3 regions of the Enterovibrio sp. FF113 genome follow, and region 3 is predicted to be linked to each of the others. Evidence: predicted binding sites of a transcription regulator. Region 3 holds the regulator's gene; each other region holds the start of a gene.

Region 1 (4,818 bases), on a different contig from region 3:
GTTCTGCTGTGCCGCGAGATACCGCATCAAACACATCCAGTGCGCCAACAAGTTCCCCTGCACCGTATACTTTCACGTCCAAACGCCCATCACTCATCTCGGTGATTAGCTCAGCAAGGTTATTTGCACCTGTACCTAGCCCTGGGAAGTTTTTCGGCCAAGTCGTTACCATTTTCCAACTAATTTTTTCTTGTGCTGCTGGCTGAGCCTGCGCACTTGCTTCCTGCTTTTCTTCACCACAACCAGATAGCAGCACACTCAGTGCGACTGCTGTTGCGGCAAGAAACGAACGACGTTTATACATGAGAGTTATCTCCTTGCTTGGGAAAGGCGAAAGGTTTAGCAGTACTGAAGGTTTACATCTAAAAGTAGGCACTGCCTTACTAACACGATACTCATCAATCACACCGATGAGTTAATGGTTTGTTGCGATAACTTTACCTATTATCGCAACCAGCAAGTAGTAAAAGGGCAAGGTTGTTTGAAGTTGGTCAAACAATGATCACTAGAAATATAAACATATGATAGATAACGCGCTCTGTGAGCGACCAATGACGTGCTACGCCGCGTCAACCTTATCCCTGCGCGTTGTGTTTACATTTTTTTGGTAGAGACGAAAATGCCTTCCCACAGGAAGGCATGTCATCGTGTTTTTTGTCGAAACAAAAAACGTTTTCGCGTTAACTTAACGCATCTTTAAATGTCACCATATATCGGCAAATCAACGCATCAATGACCCCCAAAGTCACCTTGAAGACCCAAGCCATTGGAAACGCAATATCCTGAAAACGATGCTGCAAACAATGACGTTCCACAACCCGATTTTTCCGATGGCGATAATGCCCTCAATGCAAGGCGAGCGAGAACATATCAACGGTTTTGAAGCATGTTGCATGCGGAAGAGTCGAGTAGGATCGTATTTATTAAGCGAATAGAATTAACGAAAGACCGTAGTGTAAATCGACATTAGAAACGTGCATTAGTGCAAAAACCAATCAGTTGTTTCACGAACAACAGAAATTTAATTACAAACCGTTCAGGTTTGGGTATTGCTATAGAGCCCTTCCCCGTAAGCATCCTGCCTTGCTGAGATTTCTTAAAACACAGTCTTTGTGCTTCCCTTAAATAAACGTATAGACGTCTAGCCGTAAAAATACCTATTGACTTGTCGTTCGACTATAAATAGCATCAAATTCCAGAGTGAGGAATAAAAGCAACGATTATCACTACATTTTAACGATTATTTAACACAATTTTGTCCAGGATGGATTATGATCGAAATTAGTCAGGTTAATAAAGAATTCAAGCAGGGCGTGAAAACAATTCATGCTTTGCGTGATATTGACCTTCACATTCCACAGGGCAGAATTTTTGGGGTTATCGGCGCATCTGGCGCAGGTAAAAGCACCTTGATTCGTATTGTTAACTTGTTGGAACGCCCAACAAGCGGAAGTGTGAGCGTCGATGGTGTTGAACTCACCCGCCTTTCAGCGTCAGAACTGACGCGAGAACGCCAAAAGATCGGCATGATCTTCCAGCACTTTAATTTGCTCTCTTCCCGCACTGTATTTGATAACGTGGCGTTGCCACTCGAATTAGCTGGCAAAGAACAGGCACATGTCCAAAAGAAAGTGACCGAGCTACTCGAACTGGTCGGCCTTGAAGACAAGCACGATACTTATCCTGCGAATCTGAGTGGCGGTCAAAAGCAACGCGTGGCGATTGCGCGCGCACTCGCCAGTGACCCAAAAGTCCTACTATGCGACGAGGCCACCAGCGCCTTGGACCCTGCCACCACCCATTCAATTTTGAATCTGCTGCAAACGATTAATCAAAAGTTAGGTTTAACTATCTTGCTGATCACCCATGAAATGGATGTGGTAAAGCGCATCTGTCATGAAGTGGCAATTATTGGTGACGGAAAATTGGTAGAAAAAGGCACGGTCGGCGATATTTTCGCCCATCCAAAAACCGAGCTTGCCCGCGACTTTATTCGCGCCACCCTAAACCTGTCGATTCCTCAAGATTACGCAGCGCGTCTGCAAGTTGAACACACAGGCTCACTGCCGCCCTTGGTGCGTCTTGAATTTACTGGCACCAGCGTGGATGCCCCATTAGTGAGCCAAGTTTCGCGCAAATTCAATATCGATGTGAGCATCCTAAGTGCAGACATGGATTACGCAGGCGGCGTGAAATTCGGCCTCATGCTGGCAGAGTTTTTCGGTGATGCACCAGATGTCACACGCGCATTGGAATACTTAAAAGAACACAACGTCAACATCGAGGTGCTTGGTTATGTCGCTTAATATTGCTGCTATTTCTGGCTGGTTCGCGGAAAACGAACGACTTGTAGGCTTATTGATTGATGCACTCGGCCAAACCCTCACCATGGTGTTTGTCTCTGGTTTCATCGGCTTTGTGTTTGGTATTCCTTTAGGTGTCTTGCTTCATCTGTCCAAACCACGTGGGTTGCTGGAAAACAAGCTACTTAATCGCAGCTTAGGGGCCATAGTGAACATTGGTCGCTCTATTCCCTTCATCATATTACTGGTTGCCATCATTCCGTTTACTCGCCTTGTGGTGGGTAGCTCGATAGGTACAGCCGCAGCCATCGTGCCTTTGATTGTTGGCGCTATTCCTTTCATTGCCCGTCTTGTGGAAGGTGCACTGATTGAAGTGCCTTCAGGTCTTGTTGAGGCGGCGCAAGCAATGGGTGCCACACCGCTGCAAATCATCCGTAAGGTTTTGTTACCAGAAGCCCTGCCTGGCATCGTGAACAGCGTAACGATCACCTTGGTCACGCTGGTGAGCTATTCCGCGATGGCGGGAGCCGTTGGCGGCGGTGGCCTGGGCGATGTCGGCATTCGCTACGGATACCAACGCTTTGATGGCACCGTCATGATGATCACCATTGTCATGCTCGTCATACTGGTGCAAATGATTCAATCGGCCGGTGATTACTTCGTAAAACGGGTCGACCACAGATAAATATAGAAAATCAAAAATAATGGAAATTTAAGCTCATAGGAGATGCGCAAATGACTTTCAATCTTAAAAAAATCGCCACCGCTTTAGGTTTAGCGTCAGCACTAGTACTCACTGGCTGTGGTGAAGAAAAAGCGGTCGATCTGACCAAAGTGAAAATCGGTGTGATGGCGGGTGCAGAAGAGCAAGTTGCCGAAATCGCAGCAAAAGTGGCAAAAGAAAAATATGACTTAGACGTGGAGCTGGTGACGTTTACGGATTACGTTTCGCCGAATGCAGCACTGGAAGAAGGCGCCATTGATGCCAATGCTTTCCAGCACAAGCCATACTTGGACCAGCAGATCAGCGACCGTGGTTACAAATTCACTATTGCAGGTAACACCTTGGTTTACCCAATTGCGGGTTACTCAAACACAGTGACGTCTGTTGAGCAAATCCAAGATGGCGCACAGATCGCGGTACCTAACGACCCAACAAACCTAGGCCGTTCTTTGATTCTTCTTGAAGAGCAAGGCTTGCTGACGTTGAAAGAGGGCGTAGGCCTTCAAGCAACGGTACTGGATATCGTAGGCAACCCAAAGAACTTGGATATTGTTGAGCTAGAAGCGGCGCAACTTCCACGCTCACTGGACGATGTGACCCTCGCAATCATCAACAGCACGTATGCAGCGACTATTGGTCTTTCACAAGAAAAAGACGGTGTCTTTGTTGAAGATAAAGAGTCTCCGTACGTGAACCTGATTGTGGCTCGCACTGACAATGTTCAAGCGCAGAACGTTCAGCAATTCGTTCAGGCTTACCAATCTGATGCGGTATTCAGTGCTGCAATGGACATCTTTGACGGTGGCGCAGTGAAAGGCTGGTAATCACTTACCTTTCATTTCGAACTAAAGCCTGTGCTCGTCACAGGCTTTTTCTTTTCTGTGTTACTGGTAACCATTCTCTCGCCGTGGTATCAACACTCAATCGCAGCATAACGACTGCCAACCCATCTCTTGTTAACTGAGCGAATATGGATATTCTCGCAACCTTTGGCCTATTTGTCGGCTCACTGATCTCAAATACTCTCGCCTCTCTCGCTGGCGGCGGCGCAGGCTTACTTCAACTTCCCCTGTTGTTATTCCTTGGTCTGACATTTTCTATCGCGCTTGCGACCCACAAAGTGGCGTCTGTTGCCCTTGGTTTGGGTGCAGCACTGAAACACTGGAGAAGCGGTAACCTCGACCCCGCACTCACGCTTTATGTGGTTTTAGCGGGTGCTGCGGGCGTGATAACAGGTGCGAATCTTATCTTGTTTGTACCCGGTCCTTTGGCAGAAGCACTGCTGGGAGCGCTGATCATTGCGCTCGGCCTCTATTCCCGAATGCGAAAAAGCTTGGGGCAAGATGCAGAGCCAAAGCATCGTGACACCTTGGGCTTGGTGATAGGCTGCATCGGGTTAAGTGTGATTGGCATACTCAATGGCTCTTTAACAGCGGGGACAGGGCTTTTCGTGACGCTGTTTTTGGTACGATGGTTCGGTTTAGATTACAAACAGGCCGTTGCGCTTACATTGGTCAGCGTCGGTATCTTTTGGAATGGATTAGGGGCGATAACACTTGCTGTCGCCGGCGCCAATATTTACTGGCCTTGGATACCCGCACTACTGCTTGGGTCGTTACTCGGCGGTTACTTGGGCGCTTACATGGCTGACAAGTACAGCAATCAGCTGATAAAAGTCGCCTTTGAGTGGCTCACGTTCGCTATCGGACTAAAACTGCTTTGGGGCGCATGGTAAGGAACATCATGGACAAAATGAATATCGATATTTACTACTGCCGTCAATGCAACTGG
Region 2 (4,818 bases), on a different contig from region 3:
TAATCCGCAAACGCCATTGGCTTTAATCATGCCAGTACGTTCGATTTCATCCAGCATCTCATTGGCATCATCAAACACGCGCTGAGCTTCTTCCCCCACCACTTCATGGCGAAGAATGGTCGGGTATTTACCACTTAACGACCACGTCATGAAGAAAGGCGTCCAATCGATATACTGACGGATTTCTGAGATAGGAAAATCAGTGAACACGTGTACACCGGGTTTCTTTGGCTGTGGCGGTGTATATCCGTCCCAATCCAATGGCACCTTGTTCGCACGCGCCATTTCTAATGTGATAGGAGCGGTACGCGGTTTTTTGCGAGCATGTTGCTCTCGAACAGTGACATATTCTTTTGCGATACGATCTATAAAGCCAGGGCGATGCTCGTCAGACAGGAGCGAAGAACACACCCCTACCGCACGAGAGGCATTTGAAACATACACGACAGGCGCGTGGTAGTTCTCTTCGATCTTCACCGCGGTATGCGCCTTAGATGTCGTTGCACCGCCAATCAGCAAAGGAATATCAAACCCGCGACGTTCCATTTCCTTGGCAACATGCACCATTTCATCGAGTGATGGTGTGATAAGGCCGGACAAACCAATGATGTCGACATTCTCTTCAATCGCCACTTTTAGGATTTTATCCGTGGGTACCATGACACCAAGATCGATGATTTCGTAGTTATTACATTGGAGTACTACGCCAACAATGTTCTTACCGATGTCATGAACATCGCCTTTTACTGTCGCGAGGAGAATTTTTCCGTTGGTGTAACCCGCTTGCTTCTCTGCATTGATGTAAGGTTCTAAATACCCCACAGCTTGTTTCATTACACGGGCTGATTTCACCACTTGCGGCAAGAACATTTTCCCTTCACCAAACAAATCACCCACGATGTTCATGCCTGCCATAAGCGGGCCTTCAATCACTTCGAGAGGCTTACTCGCATTGGATCGTGCTTCTTCTGTATCTTCAACAATAAACTCAGTGATCCCTTTGACCAATGCGTGCGCCAAACGTTTATCAACAGGCCAACCGCGCCACTCTTGCGCGGTGCGGTCTTCTTCTACCGCACCGCTATCGCGATAGTTTGCCGCAATATCAAGCAAGCGTTCGGTACTGTCATCACGACGGTTCAATACAACGTCTTCAACCGCTTCGCGAAGTTCATCCGGCAGATCATCATAGATGGCAAGCTGACCTGCATTCACGATGCCCATGTCCATGCCGTTCTTAAAACAGTAATACAAGAACACTGCATGAATGGCTTCACGGACCGCGTTATTGCCCCTGAATGAAAATGACACATTAGACACGCCGCCAGATACCATGGCATGGGGCAAGGTGCGTTTTATATCGCCCACTGCTTCAATGAAATCAACCGCGTAGTTATTGTGCTCTTCGATGCCAGTTGCGACTGCAAAAATATTAGGGTCAAAGATTATATCTTCAGGCGGAAAGCCAACCTGATCCACAAGGATGTTATACGCATTGGTACATATTTCGATTTTGCGTTCGCGCGTATCTGCCTGACCAACTTCATCAAATGCCATCACAATGACTGCGGCACCATAGCGACGAATTAATTTCGCTTGTTCGATGAACCTATCAACACCCTCTTTCATTGAAATAGAGTTAACGATGGGTTTGCCTTGAACACACTTCAGGCCTGCTTCCAATATTTCCCATTTCGAGGAATCGACCATGATAGGTACTTTGGAAATATCAGGCTCTGTCGCACACAAATTGAGGAAGCGAACCATGGCTGCTTCTGCATCCAGCATCCCTTCATCCATGTTGATGTCGATAATTTGGGCGCCGGATTCAACTTGTTGGCGAGCCACTTCAAGCGCTTCGTCATAGAGCTCTTCTTTAATCAGACGCTTAAAACGTGCAGAGCCTGTCACGTTGGTACGTTCACCCACATTGACGAACAAGGTGTCAGGCGCAATGTTTAAAGGTTCTAGACCCGACAAACGGCAGTATTTCGGCAATTCAGGAAGTGAACGCGGCACGACATTTCGTGTTGCCACTTCCATTTGCCGAATATGCTCAGGCGTCGTACCACAGCAACCACCGACTAAATTGAGAAACCCGCTTTTCGCCCATTCTTCAATATGCTCGGCCATGTCTTCAGGGCTAAGGTCATATTCGCCAAATGCATTTGGGAGGCCTGCATTCGGGTGGGCAGAAACAGAACACTCCGAAATGCGAGACAGTTCTTCAACATACTGGCGTAATTCATCAGGGCCCAACGCACAGTTAAGTCCAAAAGAGATCGGTTTAACATGACGTAGAGAGTTATAGAAAGCTTCCGTAGTTTGCCCGGATAACGTGCGACCTGAGGCATCCGTGATCGTGCCAGAAATCATCACAGGCAGAATGATGCCATCTTCATCGAACACCGTCTCGATCGCGAAAGTACATGCCTTGGCATTCAGGGTATCAAATATGGTCTCAACTAAGATGATGTCAGCCCCGCCTGCAATCAATGCACGCGTGGATTCTGAATAGGCTTCAACCAATTGGTCAAATGATACATTCCGAAAGCCCGGATCATTTACGTCAGGCGAAATCGAACACGTTCGGTTTGTTGGCCCTAATACGCCAGCAACAAAACGCGGCTTTTGAGGCGTTTTTGCGGTCCATTCATCGGCCATTTGGCGCGCTAGCTTGGCAGCTTCGAGGTTAATCTCAGCACTCAAGCTTTCCATGTCATAGTCAGCCATGGCGATGGTGGTTGCATTGAAGGTATTGGTTTCCAGGATATCCGCACCTGCTTCGAGGTACTCACCATGAATCTGCTTGATAAGCTCTGGCTGCGTCAAAACCAAAAGGTCATTGTTTCCTTTTAGGTCCGAGTGCCAATCAGAAAAGCGCTCACCACGATAGTCAGATTCATCCAGTTTGTAGTCCTGGATCATGGTACCCATTCCACCATCGATAATCAGAATGCGCTCAGCCAACAGTTTTTTTAGAATGTCCTTACTACTCACAGCCACAAATTCCTTCTTATATTGCTCGCTACTCGCATAGTATCACAGCTCAAATGGAAATCTAGACGTCTATGAGTGGCTCACTTCTAACGGATCCCCGAAAACACTCAGATTTGTTGTAGTTTTCTTCATCACATCGATTTATATTTCGTTACAACTCATTTTAATTTCTCATATTATCCGACACGGGGTCATCCATGACCGTCTATACCACTCTCTGTTTCTTAGCTGCAGCAGCGATGCTCATTGCCTTTATCAACAGTAAAATAGGGCAGATGCAAACCACTATCGCGATCACTGCCGGTGCTCTGATCCTTTCTCTAGGTATTGTGATTTCCGGTCATAATAACTGGTTCCAATTAAAAGACTTTGCCGCAGAGACTTTGAACGAAGTGCACTTCGACGACTTTTTACTAAAAGGTGTACTTGGATTTTTACTCTTTGCGGGAGGTCTTGGTGTAAAACTGCCAAACCTTAAAGATCAGAAGTGGGAAATAACTGTACTCGCACTATTAGCGACACTCATCTCCACGTTCTTTATTGGAGGAGTAACTTGGCTGTTCTTTCAGTTAATTGGTATTCCTTTCGCGTTTATCTATTGCCTACTGTTCGGCGCACTCATCTCTCCAACGGATCCAATTGCTGTTTTAGCGATTGTTAAGAAGCTAAATGCACCAAGACGTATTTCAACACAGATTGAAGGTGAATCGCTGTTCAATGATGGCTTTGGCCTCGTCATCTTTATGACTCTTTTCACAGTGGCTTTTGGCTCTGAAACACCAACAGCGTTCGGCGTGGTAGAGTTGTTCTTGCATGAAGCCATTGGCGGTATTGTTTATGGGTTTCTCTTAGGGCTGCTATTTCACTATCTGATATGTCATACCGATGATCACTCTATGGAGTTATTGCTGACACTCGGCATTCCAACTGCTGGGTATGTATTTGCAAGTTTAATCGGCGTTTCAGGTCCTCTTGCGATGGTAGTGGCAGGGATAATGATTGGTAACTGGACCCGCTACATTGGTTTTTCAAAAGAAAGTGAAGATCATCTCGATCACTTCTGGGAGCTCGTTGACGAGTTCCTCAATGGAGTGCTGTTCTTATTAATTGGCCTTAGCATGCTGACCTTCACTTTCCACAAGGAAGATTGGATCATCATGGCATTTGCCATACCGGCAGTGCTCATCGCACGCTATATCAGTATTCGGATATGCTATCTGGGTTTTAACCGTTACCGCGACTATAACCCATACTCAATACGCATTCTAACTTGGGGGGGGCTACGCGGAGGGTTAGCGATTGCAATGGCAATGGCGGTACCTGCAGGCTATATGATTGTTCCCGAGAAGAACATCGATGTGCGAGAGATCATTCTTGTCATGACCTACGCTGTTGTTGTTTTCTCAATCCTCATTCAAGGCTCAACCATCACCAAGTTAATCGAAAAAGCCAAAATTGCTGAACGCGATATGGGTATACAACCCAGCACTTACAAACAGGCTGAGACGAAGACTCAAAGAGAAACGGCAAAAGAATAGAGATATACAAAAAAAAGGCCTGCAATGCAGGCCGTTTTTTTAATCGTCTTTAGTAAATGCCGCTTCCGAGAACTGGTCGAGATCGTATGGTGTTTGTTGGTATACGCAGTAGTTAAGCCAATTACAGAACAAGAGGTGTCCGTGACTTCGCCAGCTAACATAAGGCTCTTTAGATGGGTCATCGTTAGGGTAGTAATTCATTGGAACAACTGGCTCCATCCCCTCACCCACATCTCGGGCATACTCATGATGAAGAGTGTGAGAATCATATTCAGGGTGA
Region 3 (4,818 bases):
CTTTGCAGGGTTTCATGAGCAAGACGCCCATCTTTATCCAGCAAAGACAGCCATTCAATCAGACGGTTGGTGGTTTTACCTGCGGCTGAAACGACAATAATGTCTGTCGCATCACTGTATTGCGCCAGAATTCTCGCCACGCGACGAAAACAGTCTGGATCGGCAAGGCTGCTACCGCCAAATTTATGTAGCTGGCGGGACGGCGACTGCTGAGGGGATACGACTTCAACCGCGCTCATTACTGACTCTCTCTCACTTTATTGAATGCTTGTTTTAGGTCGGCGACCAAATCCGTATGATCCTCCAGACCGATAGATAAACGCAATAGTGTTGCTGCGATACCTGCTTCTGCCTGCGCTTCATCAGACATGGCACGATGCGTCATCGAACCTGGGTGGGTGACTAAGCTTTCTACGCCGCCCAGTGACTCAGCCAAAGAGAATAACTTCAATGAACCCAGGAACAGTTTCAGTTCACTTTCGCCACCTTTTAGCTCAAAGCTCAACATACCGCCGAACCCTTTTTGTTGTTTCTTAGCAATCTCATGTCCCGGATGATCGGGCAATGATGGATGATAAATCACATCCACCAGCGACTCTTGTAGCAAAAATGCCAACACCGCGGCACTGTTTTCTTCATGCTGACGCATTCTCGCGCTCAAGGTGCGAAGACCGCGTAATGTCATGTAGCTGTCAAAGGCATTGCCTGTTGCGCCAATGCAGTTGCCCCACCACTTGAGCTCGTCAGCGAGTGCAGATTCTTTCGCAACCACCACACCACCGACGGTGTCTGAGTGACCGTTGATAAACTTGGTCGTGGAATGCACCACGAAATCAGCGCCAAGGTTCAATGGCTGCTGCAATACCGGAGACAAGAAAGTGTTATCCACTCCGACCCAAGCACCTACCGCGTGGGCTTTTTGGGAAATGTCGGCGATATCAACCACACGCAGTAGCGGGTTTGATGGCGTTTCTATCCAGACGAGCTTTGGCTGTTTAGCCAATGCTGCTTCCAACGCTTCAACATTAGATTGGTCAACAAACTCAATCTTAAACGCCCCTTTTTTGGCGCGCGAATCGAACAAACGGTACGTGCCGCCGTAGCAATCATGAGGTGCGACAATCAAATCATCAGGGCCAAGCAGAGACAGCAGCAAATTAATGGCGGACATACCGCAGTTGGTCACCACCGCGCCTGCGCCGTTTTCAAGCTCGGCCAGTGCCGTTTCCAACAGGTTGCGGGTTGGGTTACCACCACGGGCATAATCGTAGGTTGGGACTGTACCAAACTCAGGGAATTCATAGTTGGTGGATAGGTAAATAGGAGGAACCACAGCATTATGCTGAGAATCTGTGGTGATGCCAGTGCGTACGGCAATCGTGGCTGACTTCTTGTCGCTCATGGTGTCTTTCCCTGTCAAAATGCGATCATAATACAAGCAGATAGGGTTAACCTTAACCACTCAATAGTAAGACGTCAATACCTCTAGACGTCTATATGTCTTTACATATAGCGGTTAATATCGCTAAAATTCGAAATTCATTCAACCTGGACATAATGCTTCCGGTGTTGACAGCGATTTATCAATGAAACTGCTTAGAAGGTGCACGATGGCAGAGTGGAATGGCGAATATATTAACCCTTACGCCGAGCACGGTAAAAAGAAAGAGCAAGTAAAGAAGATCACCGTCTCTATCCCGCTGAAAGTGCTTAAAATCCTGACGGATGAACGTACACGTCGCCAGGTCAATAATTTACGCCACGCCACCAACAGCGAACTGTTGTGTGAAGCCTTTTTGCATGCTTACACCGGCCAACCACTGCCAACAGATGACGATATTCGCAAGGATAAAGCGGATAGCGTTCCGGCAGAAGTGAAGCGCATAATGAAAGAGCTTGGTATCGAGTTTAACGAAGAAGAATATTAATTTCGTCATCGTAATGACAAAAAAACCAGCCGCTTGGCTGGTTTTTTAATGGCTTTTTTTGAGGAAAAAGCACAGAGCGTTTTCTCACCTCGCGGCAGGATCGCTTACCATGTCGTTATCCTCACCTCGCCTTATTTTCCTGTCCGATATTTAGCCGACTTCAGTTACTTATCTAACATGTAGTTTTCAGGCATCTCGATGCGCGCGACGCCTGACTCTAGTGCCGCGACCGCAACGGCTTTGGCTACGCGAGGCAGCAAACGCGGGTCCATCGGTTTAGGGATGATGTAGTCCTTGCTAAAGCTCAGCTTGTCTACACCCGCCGCTTTCAATACTGCCGCAGGCACAGGTTCTTTCGCCAGCGTGCGGATTGCATCCACGGCAGCCAGTTTCATCTCGTCATTAATTCGACTTGCACGCACATCGAGCGCACCGCGGAAAATGAACGGGAAACACAGCACGTTATTCACTTGGTTCGGGTAATCCGAACGACCCGTTCCCATGATCAAATCGTCACGCACTGCATGCGCAAGCTCAGGTTTGATTTCTGGATCAGGGTTTGAACACGCAAACACGATTGGCTTGTCTGCCATCAGTTTCAGCGCGTCTGGCGGTAACAGATCAGGGCCTGATACACCAAGGAAAATATCCGCGCCTTCAATCACATCTTCAAGCGTGCGCTTATCTGTGTTGTTGGCGAACAATTGTTTGTATTCGTTAATGTCATCACGGCGAGTGTGGATCACGCCTTTGCGGTCCAGCATGTAGATTTTCTCACGCTGTGCCCCACATTTAATCAGAAGCTCCATGCATGCAACGGCAGCAGCACCTGCCCCCAAGCACACAATAACTGCTTCACCGATCTCTTTACCCTGAAGCTCCAACGCATTCAGCATACCCGCCGATGTCACGATGGCCGTACCGTGTTGATCATCATGGAATACTGGGACGTTACAACGCTCAATCAGTTGCTTTTCTATCTCGAAGCAATCTGGCGCTTTAATGTCTTCTAGGTTGATACCACCAAAGGTATCCGCGATATTCGCAACGGTATCAACGAACTCTTCAATCGTGCGGTGCTTCACTTCGATATCAATCGAATCAAGACCTGCAAAACGTTTGAACAGAAGCGCTTTGCCTTCCATCACAGGTTTAGACGCTAGAGGGCCTAAGTTGCCCAAACCAAGAATAGCGGTACCGTTTGAAATAACCGCAACCATGTTGCCTTTCGCTGTATATTTATAAACATTATCAGCGTCTTGTGCGATTTCACGAACAGGCTCTGCCACACCAGGGCTGTATGCCAACGCAAGATCTTCAACCGTATCTGCTGGTTTGGTAAGTTCTACCGAGATTTTGCCAGGGACTGGATAGGCATGATAATCCAGCGCCTGTTGGCGTTTGTCTTCAGACATTTCTGTTTTCCTGACTTTATTAGTTATTGGCTGATTAATCTTGTTGCCAACCGAGCCCACAAGCATAGGTAAAGGTGAACAACAAGGTGCGGAATACGTTTTATATGTCGAGATGACCTTGTCACCTTAGTGCCAAGTATTTCTCACGCCAAAACGCGATCCGTCTATCCCAAGTAATTGATATAGCAATAAAGCACATTGCACGTTCCCTTATCTTGAGTGTAGTGAATTTTACAATAGATAAGTGTGCGCAGTGTCTATGACGCTACGAGGTCAATGACATCAGATATAATAGGAATTATTTAAATGTTAACGCAGCGAGGGTAGCGAGGCTATCGGTTCGCTTAGATAAACTGTCATAGTCTACCTGTATTGAACCGTGGAAAAGGTCTTACAAGCTGTAACGGCAATAAAAAAAGGGTGCTTTCGCACCCTTTTTTTTGAGTCTGCAATATTACTTGCTACCCAATGCACCGAAACGCTTGTTAAAGCGGTCAACGCGGCCACCGGTGTCAACTACACGTTGCTTACCAGTGTAGAATGGGTGGCATTTGTCACATACGTCCAGGTTAATATCTTTACCTAGAGTAGTGTTGAATTCAAAAGTGTTGCCGCATGAACATTTTGCAGTTACTGCAGCGTATTCTGGATGGATACCAGCTTTCATAGGGATAACCTCTAATATAGGCCGTGTCGCTCTCCCGAGCCTATCGGGCACCACACGTCGTTAACAAACATTTTGTAAGGCGCGAAATTCTAATCAAGGAGACCTTTGATAGCAACTTTTTTGTTCAATTCATTTGAAAGTTATGCTGAGACGCTTTCGTCACGCGGCTCAAAAGAAAGTGATACGCCCCTTTGCGCCCCTCTTTACCCTAGGTACACTGTCGCGATGATTTGTCTATTTACCTAAGACGCTAGCACCTCATGATCCCAACAATCGCTCAAGTGGCATTACCTGTCCCTTTGCACAAGACGTTTGATTACCTCATTGGCAATGATATGCCAGTTGTAGGTGGACGCGTTCGCGTGCCATTTGGCAAGCAATACAAAATCGGAATTGTGACGGCCCTTGCTGATCAATCTGCTTTTCCTTTAACGCAACTTAAACCTATTAATGCCGTATTAGATGACGCCCCCCTTTGGGCTCCGGCTTTATATAAGCTATTAAATTGGGCGAGTCGCTACTATCAATATCCATTAGGTGACGCGCTAGCTACCGTCATGCCCGGCAGCCTAAGAAAAGGTAAACCTGCGCATCGCGAGCGTGAGCGTGTATGGCAGCTAACAGAAGCAGGAAAAGATCAACCCATCACGGCATTGACCCGTGCACCCAAGCAAGCACGGATCCTGACGATGTTGCGCAGTGGCGCTATGGCACACAGCGATTTACTTGATAGTGATCTGACTGCCGCTGTGATCAAAACCGCTGAGGAAAAAGGCTGGATCAACATCGTACAGAATGTGCGTGCCAA

Evidence for each region. The regulator MetJ, encoded in region 3, represses methionine synthesis genes. The targets are predictions, from matches to a motif close to TTAGACNTNTANANGTCTAA.
Region 1: a site for MetJ is predicted at 1,126-1,145, ahead of metN (methionine ABC transporter ATP-binding protein MetN). Genes of this name have one in related genera too.
Region 2: a site for MetJ is predicted at 3,054-3,073, ahead of metH (methionine synthase). Genes of this name have one in related genera too.

Annotation. Positions count from the first base shown of each region.
Region 1 covers NZ_JBGONO010000007.1:185,830-190,647, forward strand. Annotated here, with positions in the region: gene ACED36_RS07765 (TRAP transporter substrate-binding protein) at 1-304, opposite strand, end outside; gene metN (methionine ABC transporter ATP-binding protein MetN) at 1,272-2,306, shown strand; gene ACED36_RS07775 (methionine ABC transporter permease) at 2,296-2,988, shown strand; gene ACED36_RS07780 (MetQ/NlpA family lipoprotein) at 3,039-3,851, shown strand; gene ACED36_RS07785 (sulfite exporter TauE/SafE family protein) at 3,998-4,762, shown strand; gene ACED36_RS07790 (SelT/SelW/SelH family protein) at 4,771-4,818, shown strand, end outside.
Region 2 covers NZ_JBGONO010000012.1:170,457-175,274, forward strand. Annotated here, with positions in the region: gene metH (methionine synthase) at 1-3,006, opposite strand, end outside; gene ACED36_RS11835 (sodium:proton antiporter) at 3,198-4,538, shown strand; gene metA (homoserine O-succinyltransferase) at 4,578-4,818, opposite strand, start outside.
Region 3 covers NZ_JBGONO010000004.1:152,451-157,268, reverse strand. Annotated here, with positions in the region: gene ACED36_RS04715 (bifunctional aspartate kinase/homoserine dehydrogenase II) at 1-239, opposite strand, end outside; gene ACED36_RS04710 (O-succinylhomoserine (thiol)-lyase) at 239-1,402, opposite strand; gene metJ (met regulon transcriptional regulator MetJ) at 1,611-1,928, shown strand; gene ACED36_RS04700 (malic enzyme-like NAD(P)-binding protein) at 2,093-3,343, opposite strand; gene rpmE (50S ribosomal protein L31) at 3,798-4,010, opposite strand; gene priA (primosomal protein N') at 4,271-4,818, shown strand, end outside.